Regions from separate parts of the Paenibacillus sp. MT86 genome, predicted to be linked through region 1. Evidence: a T-box and tRNA genes for the amino acid it is inferred to sense, from the RefSeq annotation. Region 1 holds a T-box; the other holds one or more tRNA genes.
What was found. A T-box is a leader RNA that pairs with one kind of tRNA and senses whether it is charged. The one in region 1 lies ahead of tyrS (tyrosine--tRNA ligase), so its partner is inferred to be a tRNA-Tyr.
Positions count from the first base shown of each region.

Region 2: it has a tRNA-Tyr gene. The T-box ahead of tyrS (tyrosine--tRNA ligase) is inferred to sense a tRNA for this amino acid. The anticodon was not compared.

Region 1 is NZ_CM179499.1:5,259,512-5,263,704, forward strand. Features, by position in the region: gene AC3RCL_RS23660 (NAD(P)H-dependent flavin oxidoreductase) at 1-939, opposite strand, end outside; gene tyrS (tyrosine--tRNA ligase) at 1,237-2,496, opposite strand; T-box leader at 2,587-2,819, opposite strand; gene tetB(58) (tetracycline efflux ABC transporter Tet(58) subunit B) at 2,937-3,752, opposite strand; gene tetA(58) (tetracycline efflux ABC transporter Tet(58) subunit A) at 3,749-4,193, opposite strand, start outside.
Region 2 is NZ_CM179499.1:6,041,784-6,045,976, reverse strand. Features, by position in the region: rRNA gene AC3RCL_RS27600 (23S ribosomal RNA) at 1-366, shown strand, start outside; tRNA gene AC3RCL_RS27595 (tRNA-Asn) at 523-598, shown strand; tRNA gene AC3RCL_RS27590 (tRNA-Ser) at 604-695, shown strand; tRNA gene AC3RCL_RS27585 (tRNA-Glu) at 712-786, shown strand; tRNA gene AC3RCL_RS27580 (tRNA-Val) at 850-925, shown strand; tRNA gene AC3RCL_RS27575 (tRNA-Met) at 1,013-1,089, shown strand; tRNA gene AC3RCL_RS27570 (tRNA-Asp) at 1,120-1,196, shown strand; tRNA gene AC3RCL_RS27565 (tRNA-Phe) at 1,277-1,352, shown strand; tRNA gene AC3RCL_RS27560 (tRNA-Thr) at 1,375-1,450, shown strand; tRNA gene AC3RCL_RS27555 (tRNA-Tyr) at 1,455-1,539, shown strand; tRNA gene AC3RCL_RS27550 (tRNA-Trp) at 1,546-1,619, shown strand; tRNA gene AC3RCL_RS27545 (tRNA-His) at 1,646-1,721, shown strand; tRNA gene AC3RCL_RS27540 (tRNA-Gln) at 1,738-1,812, shown strand; tRNA gene AC3RCL_RS27535 (tRNA-Gly) at 1,827-1,901, shown strand; tRNA gene AC3RCL_RS27530 (tRNA-Cys) at 1,913-1,986, shown strand; tRNA gene AC3RCL_RS27525 (tRNA-Arg) at 1,999-2,075, shown strand; tRNA gene AC3RCL_RS27520 (tRNA-Leu) at 2,084-2,163, shown strand; gene AC3RCL_RS27515 (hypothetical protein) at 2,516-2,815, shown strand; gene AC3RCL_RS27510 (PspA/IM30 family protein) at 2,890-3,567, shown strand; gene AC3RCL_RS27505 (PspC domain-containing protein) at 3,570-4,058, shown strand; gene AC3RCL_RS27500 (PspA/IM30 family protein) at 4,060-4,193, shown strand, end outside.

The DNA of each region.
Region 1 (4,193 bases):
TCGTATGTCGCGGGTCACCGTATTCTGCGTAGGGAAAGGCAGCGGCTCTATGCCGCTTGCATCCCATTGCTTAATGAAGGCATTGCGGATGCCTCTCGCCGGCCGCCCCGAGAACGCTTTGGTAATGACCGTGCTCTCTTCCGTGCTGCGAAGCAGCGCTTGCTGGTAAACCTCATGCGCACCCGATTCGGCCGCCGTCAGAAACCGCGTCCCCATCTGAACGGCTTGGGCGCCAAGAACAAGCGAGGCCACAAGTCCGCGTCCATCCATGACGCCCCCGGCGGCAATGACGGGAATCTTGACCCGGTCCACGATCTGCGGCACCAAAGCAAACGTTCCGATTTGGGCCCCCATCGGGTGCTCCGAAATATCAAACGTGCCCCGATGCCCCCCTGCTTCGCTGCCTTGGGCAACGACGGCGTCGCAGCCTGCTTGCTCGGCCAGGATAGCTTCGCGCACCGTGGTTGCCATCGCAACCACAAGCAGTTTAGCTTCTTTCGCTTGCCGCATAAGGGGCTCATCCGGAATACCGAATGCCGTGCTGATAACGGGCACCTTCTCTTCGAGCAGAACCGCGAATTGCTGCTCAAACCAATCGGGCGTTGTTACGTGTTCCGACCCCGCATGGGGAATGCCAAGGTCGCCGCGCATCCGGTTTAACTCCTGTTGAACATCTTCGATTCGCTCCTGGCGATCCGAGGCCCGGGACGCAAAAAGGTTGACGGCAAAAGGTTGATCCGTCCGCTTGCGGATTTCCTGGATGCTATGGCGAATGGCGGCCGGCTCCATATAAGCCGCACCCAGCGTACCGAGCCCGCCTGCGTTGGATACGGCGGCGACCAGCTCAACGGTTGTCGGCCCTCCGGCCATTCCAGCCAATATAAGCGGATAACGGATGCCAAACCGATCGCACAGCTCGGTCTGCAGTTGAATGTTCATGATATCATCTACCTCCTTTAACGCTACAGATATTATCCTATTAAAAGAGAGAAACTTTCAAATAAAAGAAAAACGCCAATCGACGTACCCTCTCGAAGACAGACCGCATACAGCATTTTTTTTGGCGAGATCAGGAGAGTAAGCCTTCGAAGTTTTTTCTCATCTCTAATATAAAGGCCAACCAGAAGATTCTGGCTAACCTGAATCATACGAAAGCCGCTAAGCACATGAAAAGTGCTTAGCGGCTTTTGCGGGTGCATTCGTCCGGGGAGACCTATTTCCCTGATGGTTACCCTTCTAGGACATTTTCACCAAACTGTAGTTTTTCTTGCCCTTGCGAATGATGATAAACCGGCCGCCAATCGCCTGGTCGGCTGTCACCTCGTGGCCCAAATCGCTGACGCGCTCGCCGTTCATCGAGATCGCGCCTTTGGTGATATCCTCGCGCGCTTGCCGCTTGGAAGGCTCGATGCCCAGATCCACGAGCCAGTCCACGATATTCTTCGTTTCCGGCGTCGCTTCGAACGTCGGCATCTCCTTGAAGCCCTGCTCGATCTCATCGGCCGTGAGCGATTTAATATCGCCGCTGAACAGAGCCGCCGTGATGCGCTTGGCCTGCTCCAGCATCTCCTCGCCGTGCACGAATCTCGTCATTTCCTCGGCCAGCGTTTTTTGCGCTTCGCGTTTATGCGGCTCGCTCTGCACCTTTTCGGCCAGCTCGTCAATTTGCTCCTTGGTCAGGAAGGTGAAGTATTTCAAGTATTTGACGACGTCTCGGTCGTCGGTGTTCGCCCAGAACTGGTAGAACTCGAACGGCGTCGTTTTGTTCGGGTCAAGCCAGATCGAGCCGCCGGCCGTTTTGCCGAACTTCGTGCCGTCGGCCTTCAGCATGAGCGGTATGGTCAGGCCGAAGGCTTTGGCTTCGGGTCCTTCCTTCTTCCGGATCAAATCCAGGCCGCTTGTAATGTTGCCCCATTGGTCCGATCCGCCGATTTGCAGCTGCACGTCCTCATGCTGGTACAGATGCAGGTAATCGACCGACTGCAGGATTTGGTATGAGAATTCCGTAAACGAAATCCCGCTGTCAAGCCGGCTCGCAACCACGTCCTTCGCCAGCATCGAGTTGATGCTGAAGTTCTTCCCGTAATCGCGCAGGAATTCGATAATGTTGATCTTATGCGTCCAGTCGTAGTTGTTGACCATGCGGATTTGATTGTCGCCCTCCGTCACGAAGAGCTTTTTCATTTGTCCGGTGAGCGCGTCCACGTTAGCTTGAACCTGCTCCAGCGTCTGGAGGGAGCGCTCGGTTTGACGTCCGCTTGGATCCCCGATGGTGCCGGTCGCGCCCCCGATCAGAATGACCGGACGATGGCCGGCAAGCTGGAAGCGTTTGAGCATGATGAAGGGAATCAGGTGACCGATATGCATGCTGTCGCCCGTAGGATCCACGCCGCAGTACAGCGAAATCGACTTTTCATTCGTAAGCTCCCGGAGGCCTTCGGCATCCGTCTGTTGGTTGATCGCATCGCGCCATTCCAGTTCGTCGATAATATTCACAGCGTTAACACTCCTTCAATACATGATTTTTCCTTATAACGAAGCGCCCATCCGTTGAAAAACAAAAAATCGCCCCTTGTCTGTTACAGACATAGGGACGATTATTAACCGTGTTACCACCCAGATTGCACGAATGGTCTGCAGCGCTTGCCGCGCGCCATTCATGCCGCTCATTAGACGAGGTATCGTTCGCCGTTTCCGCTCGGCATTACCCGAGATACTCCAGAGTGTAATTCGCTGCGTTGGTATGTACCGGGTTCCATCGCCCCCCGGCTTTCTAGAACAGGGACCAAGCTGCTACTGGGCTCTTTCAACGTATGTCGCTTATAAGATTACAGACAGTATAGTGAATTAATAAATCGATGTCAACTCCGTTTTGGACGGACGTCCCGCTTACCCCGGCAGCATGGGTGAATACCGCCGGAGGTGTCCCCAGAATATTAGGTGCGGCGCATATATGCACGAACCGTGATCGGAGCAAAGATCGCCACGATGATCGCGGCGCCGACCAAGGATATCGTCAGATCCCAGCCCACGGTTCCGGAGTTCGTCAGATCCCGGACAGCCGTCACCAGATGCGATATCGGGTTGATGTTCACGAACCACTGCAGCCAGCCCGGCATCGTATCTACCGGCACGAAGGCGTTGGAGAGAAACGTGAGCGGAAACAGCACGATCATCGATATCCCCTGCACGCCGGAGGCGGATCTTGCAATCACGCCGAAGAACGCGAATATCCAGCTGATCGCCCATGAGCATACAATGACGATCAGCGCGGCAAGAGCAACGTAACCCAGGCCCCCGCCCGGGCGGTAACCCATGACGTATCCCATCGAAAAGGTAAGCACCGTTGCAATGGTATAACGAACGGTATCTGCCAGCAGGGCCCCTGCAAGCGGAGCAATTCGCGCTATCGGCAGCGACTTGAATCGATCGAATACGCCTTTATCCATATCCTCGCGCAGCTGAACGCCCGTGACGACGGAGGTCGTAATCACGGTTTGAACGAGGATGCCGGGAATGATGACAGGCAAATAACTGGCCACGTCGCCGGAGATGGCGCCGCCAAAAATATAGGTGAACATCAGCGTGAAAATAATGGGCTGGAACGTAACGTCAAACAGCTGCTCGGGCGTGCGCCGGAGCTTCAGCAGACCCCGGTAGGCCATCGTCAACGAGTTTCGTACCGTCTGACCGAAACTCGTGCGGTTTTTAAGCCGGCGTTCCGTCCCCGATTTCATGATCGTGCTGCTCATACTCTTGTCACCTCTCTATCGTTGGGTTCATTAGACGATGGGACATCGTCTTCCTTCACGCCGTGGCCGGTGATCGTCAGGAACACCTCATCCAGGGTCGGCTTCTGCACGCTCATCTCGGACAAGCCGATGCCTGCCGTGCGCAGCTCGATCAACAGGTCTGTAACAAGACCCGCATTAGCCATCGGCGCCGTTATCTTTCCGGCTTCCGGCGATATGTTGGCATGAACGCCCAGCACCTGTTCCACGGTGTGGCGGGCGCGGCCCATATCCACTGCATCCTGGACGGTCAAGTGCAGCGAGGAAGTCCCTACCGACATCTTCAGTTCATCCGCCGTCCCCTCGGCCACGACCCGCCCGTAATCAATAACGGCGATCCGGTCTGCCAGTTGGTCCGCCTCCTCCAGATACTGCGTGGTCAGCAGCACCGTTGAGCCGGTC
Region 2 (4,193 bases), 780 kb from region 1:
GCTGAAGTAGGTCCCAAGGGTTGGGCTGTTCGCCCATTAAAGCGGTACGCGAGCTGGGTTCAGAACGTCGTGAGACAGTTCGGTCCCTATCTGTCGTGGGCGTAGGAAATTTGAGAGGAGCTGTCCTTAGTACGAGAGGACCGGGATGGACGTACCGCTGGTGCACCAGTTGTTCCGCCAGGAGCATGGCTGGGTAGCTACGTACGGACGGGATAAGCGCTGAAAGCATCTAAGCGTGAAGCCCCCCTCAAGATGAGATTTCCCAGTATGTAAGACCCCTTGAAGACGACGAGGTAGATAGGTTGGAGGTGGAAGTGCAGCAATGCATGGAGCTGACCAATACTAATCGGTCGAGGGCTTATCCAAAAAACACCCCAAAAAGTGAAGCAAAGCTTTGAAGCAGATGCCGAATACTTTTCGGGGACCCCGATACCACATCGGGTGAATGCTACGGATTCTAATCAACGCAAATACGTTTCGTATCTAGTTTTCAGGTGATCAATCACTTGAACTAAATATTGTTCCCTGATAGCTCAGTTGGTAGAGCACTCGACTGTTAATCGAGTTGTCACAGGTTCGAGTCCTGTTCGGGGAGCCATTTATGGAGAGGTGTCCGAGTTGGCCGAAGGAGCACGATTGGAAATCGTGTAGGCGCCAAAAGCGTCTCGAGGGTTCGAATCCCTCTCTCTCCGCCATTATAATTTTAAGCAAGGCCCGTTGGTCAAGGGGTTAAGACACCTCCCTTTCACGGAGGTAACAGGGGTTCGAATCCCCTACGGGTCACCACTTTCTTAAAAAAACACTTGCTTCTTATATCAGATTTTGGTATGATAAAAGTCGCTTTGTTACGGAGGCTTAGCTCAGCTGGGAGAGCATCTGCCTTACAAGCAGAGGGTCGGGGGTTCGATCCCCTCAGCCTCCACCATCATTCATCCCCATAAAGTGAAGCTCATGCTTCGCAAGTGATTCCGATTACTTTTCGGGGACCCTATACAAGCAACCCTTTTAATGACGCGGGGTGGAGCAGTTCGGTAGCTCGTCGGGCTCATAACCCGAAGGTCGTAGGTTCAAATCCTGCCCCCGCAACCAATTTATATCGCAATAGCGATAGTGCCTCGTGGAACTGTGGTGTAGAGGCCTAACATGCCTGCCTGTCACGCAGGAGATCGCGGGTTCGAATCCCGTCAGTTCCGCCATTTTTACAAGTTTCATAGATGACTTTGGGATGAGATGCGTATCCGATATGGGATTCGTCAAAGTCCGAAATGAGCTCTATGGCTCGGTAGCTCAGTCGGTAGAGCAGAGGACTGAAAATCCTCGTGTCGGCGGTTCGATTCCGTCCCGAGCCACCATGTACCTTTTAAAATTTTATACGCCGGTGTAGCTCAATTGGTAGAGCAACTGACTTGTAATCAGTAGGTTGGGGGTTCAAGTCCTCTCGCCGGCACCATTCTGGAGGATTAGTGAAGTGGCTAAACACGGCAGACTGTAAATCTGCTCTCTTCGAGTTCGGTGGTTCGAATCCATCATCCTCCACCAGTTTTTAGGGGCATAGTTTAAAGGTAGAACAGCGGTCTCCAAAACCGTTAGTGTGGGTTCAATTCCTGCTGCCCCTGCCAATCGAATCAATTTTTAGTACAATATGGCGGTCGTGGCGAAGTGGTTAACGCACCGGATTGTGGCTCCGGCACTCGGGGGTTCAATTCCCCTCGATCGCCCCATATTACAAAATCATATTGGGGATTAGCCAAGCGGTAAGGCAACGGACTTTGACTCCGTCATGCATAGGTTCGAATCCTATATCCCCAGCCATTGATTTTATGTTTGCGGACGTGGCTCAGCGGTAGAGCATCGCCTTGCCAAGGCGAGGGTCGCGGGTTCGATTCCCGTCGTCCGCTCCATTTTTATTTCTGGCGCCATAGCCAAGTGGTAAGGCACAGCTCTGCAAAAGCTTTATCCCCAGTTCGAATCTGGGTGGCGCCTCCATAACAACCATATGTGCCCTTAGCTCAGCTGGATAGAGCGTTTGACTACGAATCAAAAGGTCAGGAGTTCGAATCTCTTAGGGCACGCCATTGTGTAAGCCGGTGTGGCGGAATTGGCAGACGCGCGCGACTCAAAATCGTGAGGGAAACCGTGGGGGTTCGAGTCCCTTCACCGGCATCAATCAAAAGGAATGTAGACGATCAACGTCTGCATTCCTTTTTTTGTTGTCCCTCCATCGAAGCATCCACACGACAAGTCCACTCCCAATCACAGCTGCTGAAGATCGTTCTCCTGTAGATTGATGTTCCTTCAATAAGTTACCGTAGCAGGAAAGTGTTCGTTCACGGATATAACGCAAAAACTGCAGACCAGTCCAGGGGTTGGACGTAGGTCTATAGGAAGCCCCGCCTTAGGTCTAGGTCCAAAAACCGTCCACAGGCCGTTTTAGTCAAACTCGAAATTACCTAGAATAGAGTCATAAGGTTGAACAAATGAAACAACGATCAAACAACAGAAAGGCGGTGTATAAATGAGGAATTCAAAAGGCAATGGAATGAGTATCCTGTTGATTGGTTTAGGGATCTTGGTTCTTCTGGGAGTATTCGGTCCTCTGCTTGGATGGTTGTTCAGTCTTCTAATTCCGATACTAATGGTTGCTTTGGGATACTACGGAATTCGAAGAGGCAATACCTTGATGGGATGGATCATTCTCGGTATCGGCATCATCTGGTTGATGGGTAAACTGTCTTGGCTGATCGGTCCGATCCTTGGTGTTATCTTAATCATCTACGGAGTGTCCCGATTGAAGAATGGAAGACCCCGTTATTGATAAGGAACAACTACATTATATAACCTGCATAAACAACAGATCAGATCATGATAGATGAGGAGGGCTAAGCCGATATGAGTGTTTTCCGGCGGATAAGAGACATAACCGTAGCAACATTGAATGAAAAGCTCGAGCAGAGCCAGGATCCGGTTCGATTGATCGACCAGTTCCTACATTCAACCAGACAGGACATTGCTGAGGCCGAGAAGCTGCAGCAGCAATGCCAAGTACATTCCAGACAGCTGAAACAGCAGGTGGATCAAGCGGAAACCATGCGATTCAAACGCGAAGAGCAGGCACTGCTTGCCTTGAAGGCCGGCGAAGAGCATCTTGCCAAGCTGGCATTGCAGGAGAAGCTGATTTATGAGGAAAAGATTGAACAGTATCAAGGCCTGTTATCCTCTAGCCTGGAGTCGTTGAAAGAAATCGAGGAGCAGCTCGGTGAGCTGCGGATGGAATATCAGACGGTCTACAGCAAACGCCAGTATTATGTTGCCCGAGTGGAAACCCTTCGTCTTCAGCAAAAAATGAATGAACGTACGGGATCCTATGGCGGGGGTCATGATGTACCGAAGATGTTCAATCGCCTCGAGGACCGTATCAGCGACTGGGAACTGGAAGCCAGAAGCCTTCGCGATTTACGCCGCATGGGGCAGGAATACATGGATCAGGCTGGAGAATCCGTCTCCACGGTATTGGAAAAGGAACTTGCCCGCTTGAAGCAAAAGCTGAATAACAGCGGAAAGGAGTAACCATGACAAGATTGTACCGTTCCACCCGAGACAAGATGTTCACAGGGTTGATCGGCGGTATATCCGATCATTTCGGAGTCGAATCTACCCTACTTAGAATCATATTTGTAGTCAGTATCTTTTTCACAGGCGGTACAACGCTGTTGATCTATCTGATTGCAACCCTCGTCGTTCCTAAAGAGCCGTATTATCACGATCCGTACGGACCGCAAGGAAGACATGGCGGCGGATACCGTTACAACGACCATCCGGGCCCGGGGCCAGGCTACAACAGCTACAATGACGCTTATGGACGTCATCAAGGCTACCCTAATCCTAATGAGCATGGAAGCTTTGGTCCCAAATATGATCGTCCCAACGGCACAAGAACGAACGCGTCCACCGATTCCGATCTGGATGCGATGATGAAGGATATTGAAAGAAAAGCCATGCAAAAAGAAATCGAAGAATTGAAGAAAAAACTTTCGAACTATGAGAAGGGAGATAAATAACATGGGAGTATTTAAAAGAATCAAGGATATGACGAAAGCATCGGTGAACGAGCTGCTGGATAAAGTGGAGGATCCGATCGTAATGCTGAACCAGTACCTGCGCGACATGGAGGCAGAAATTCATGAAGCTGAGGT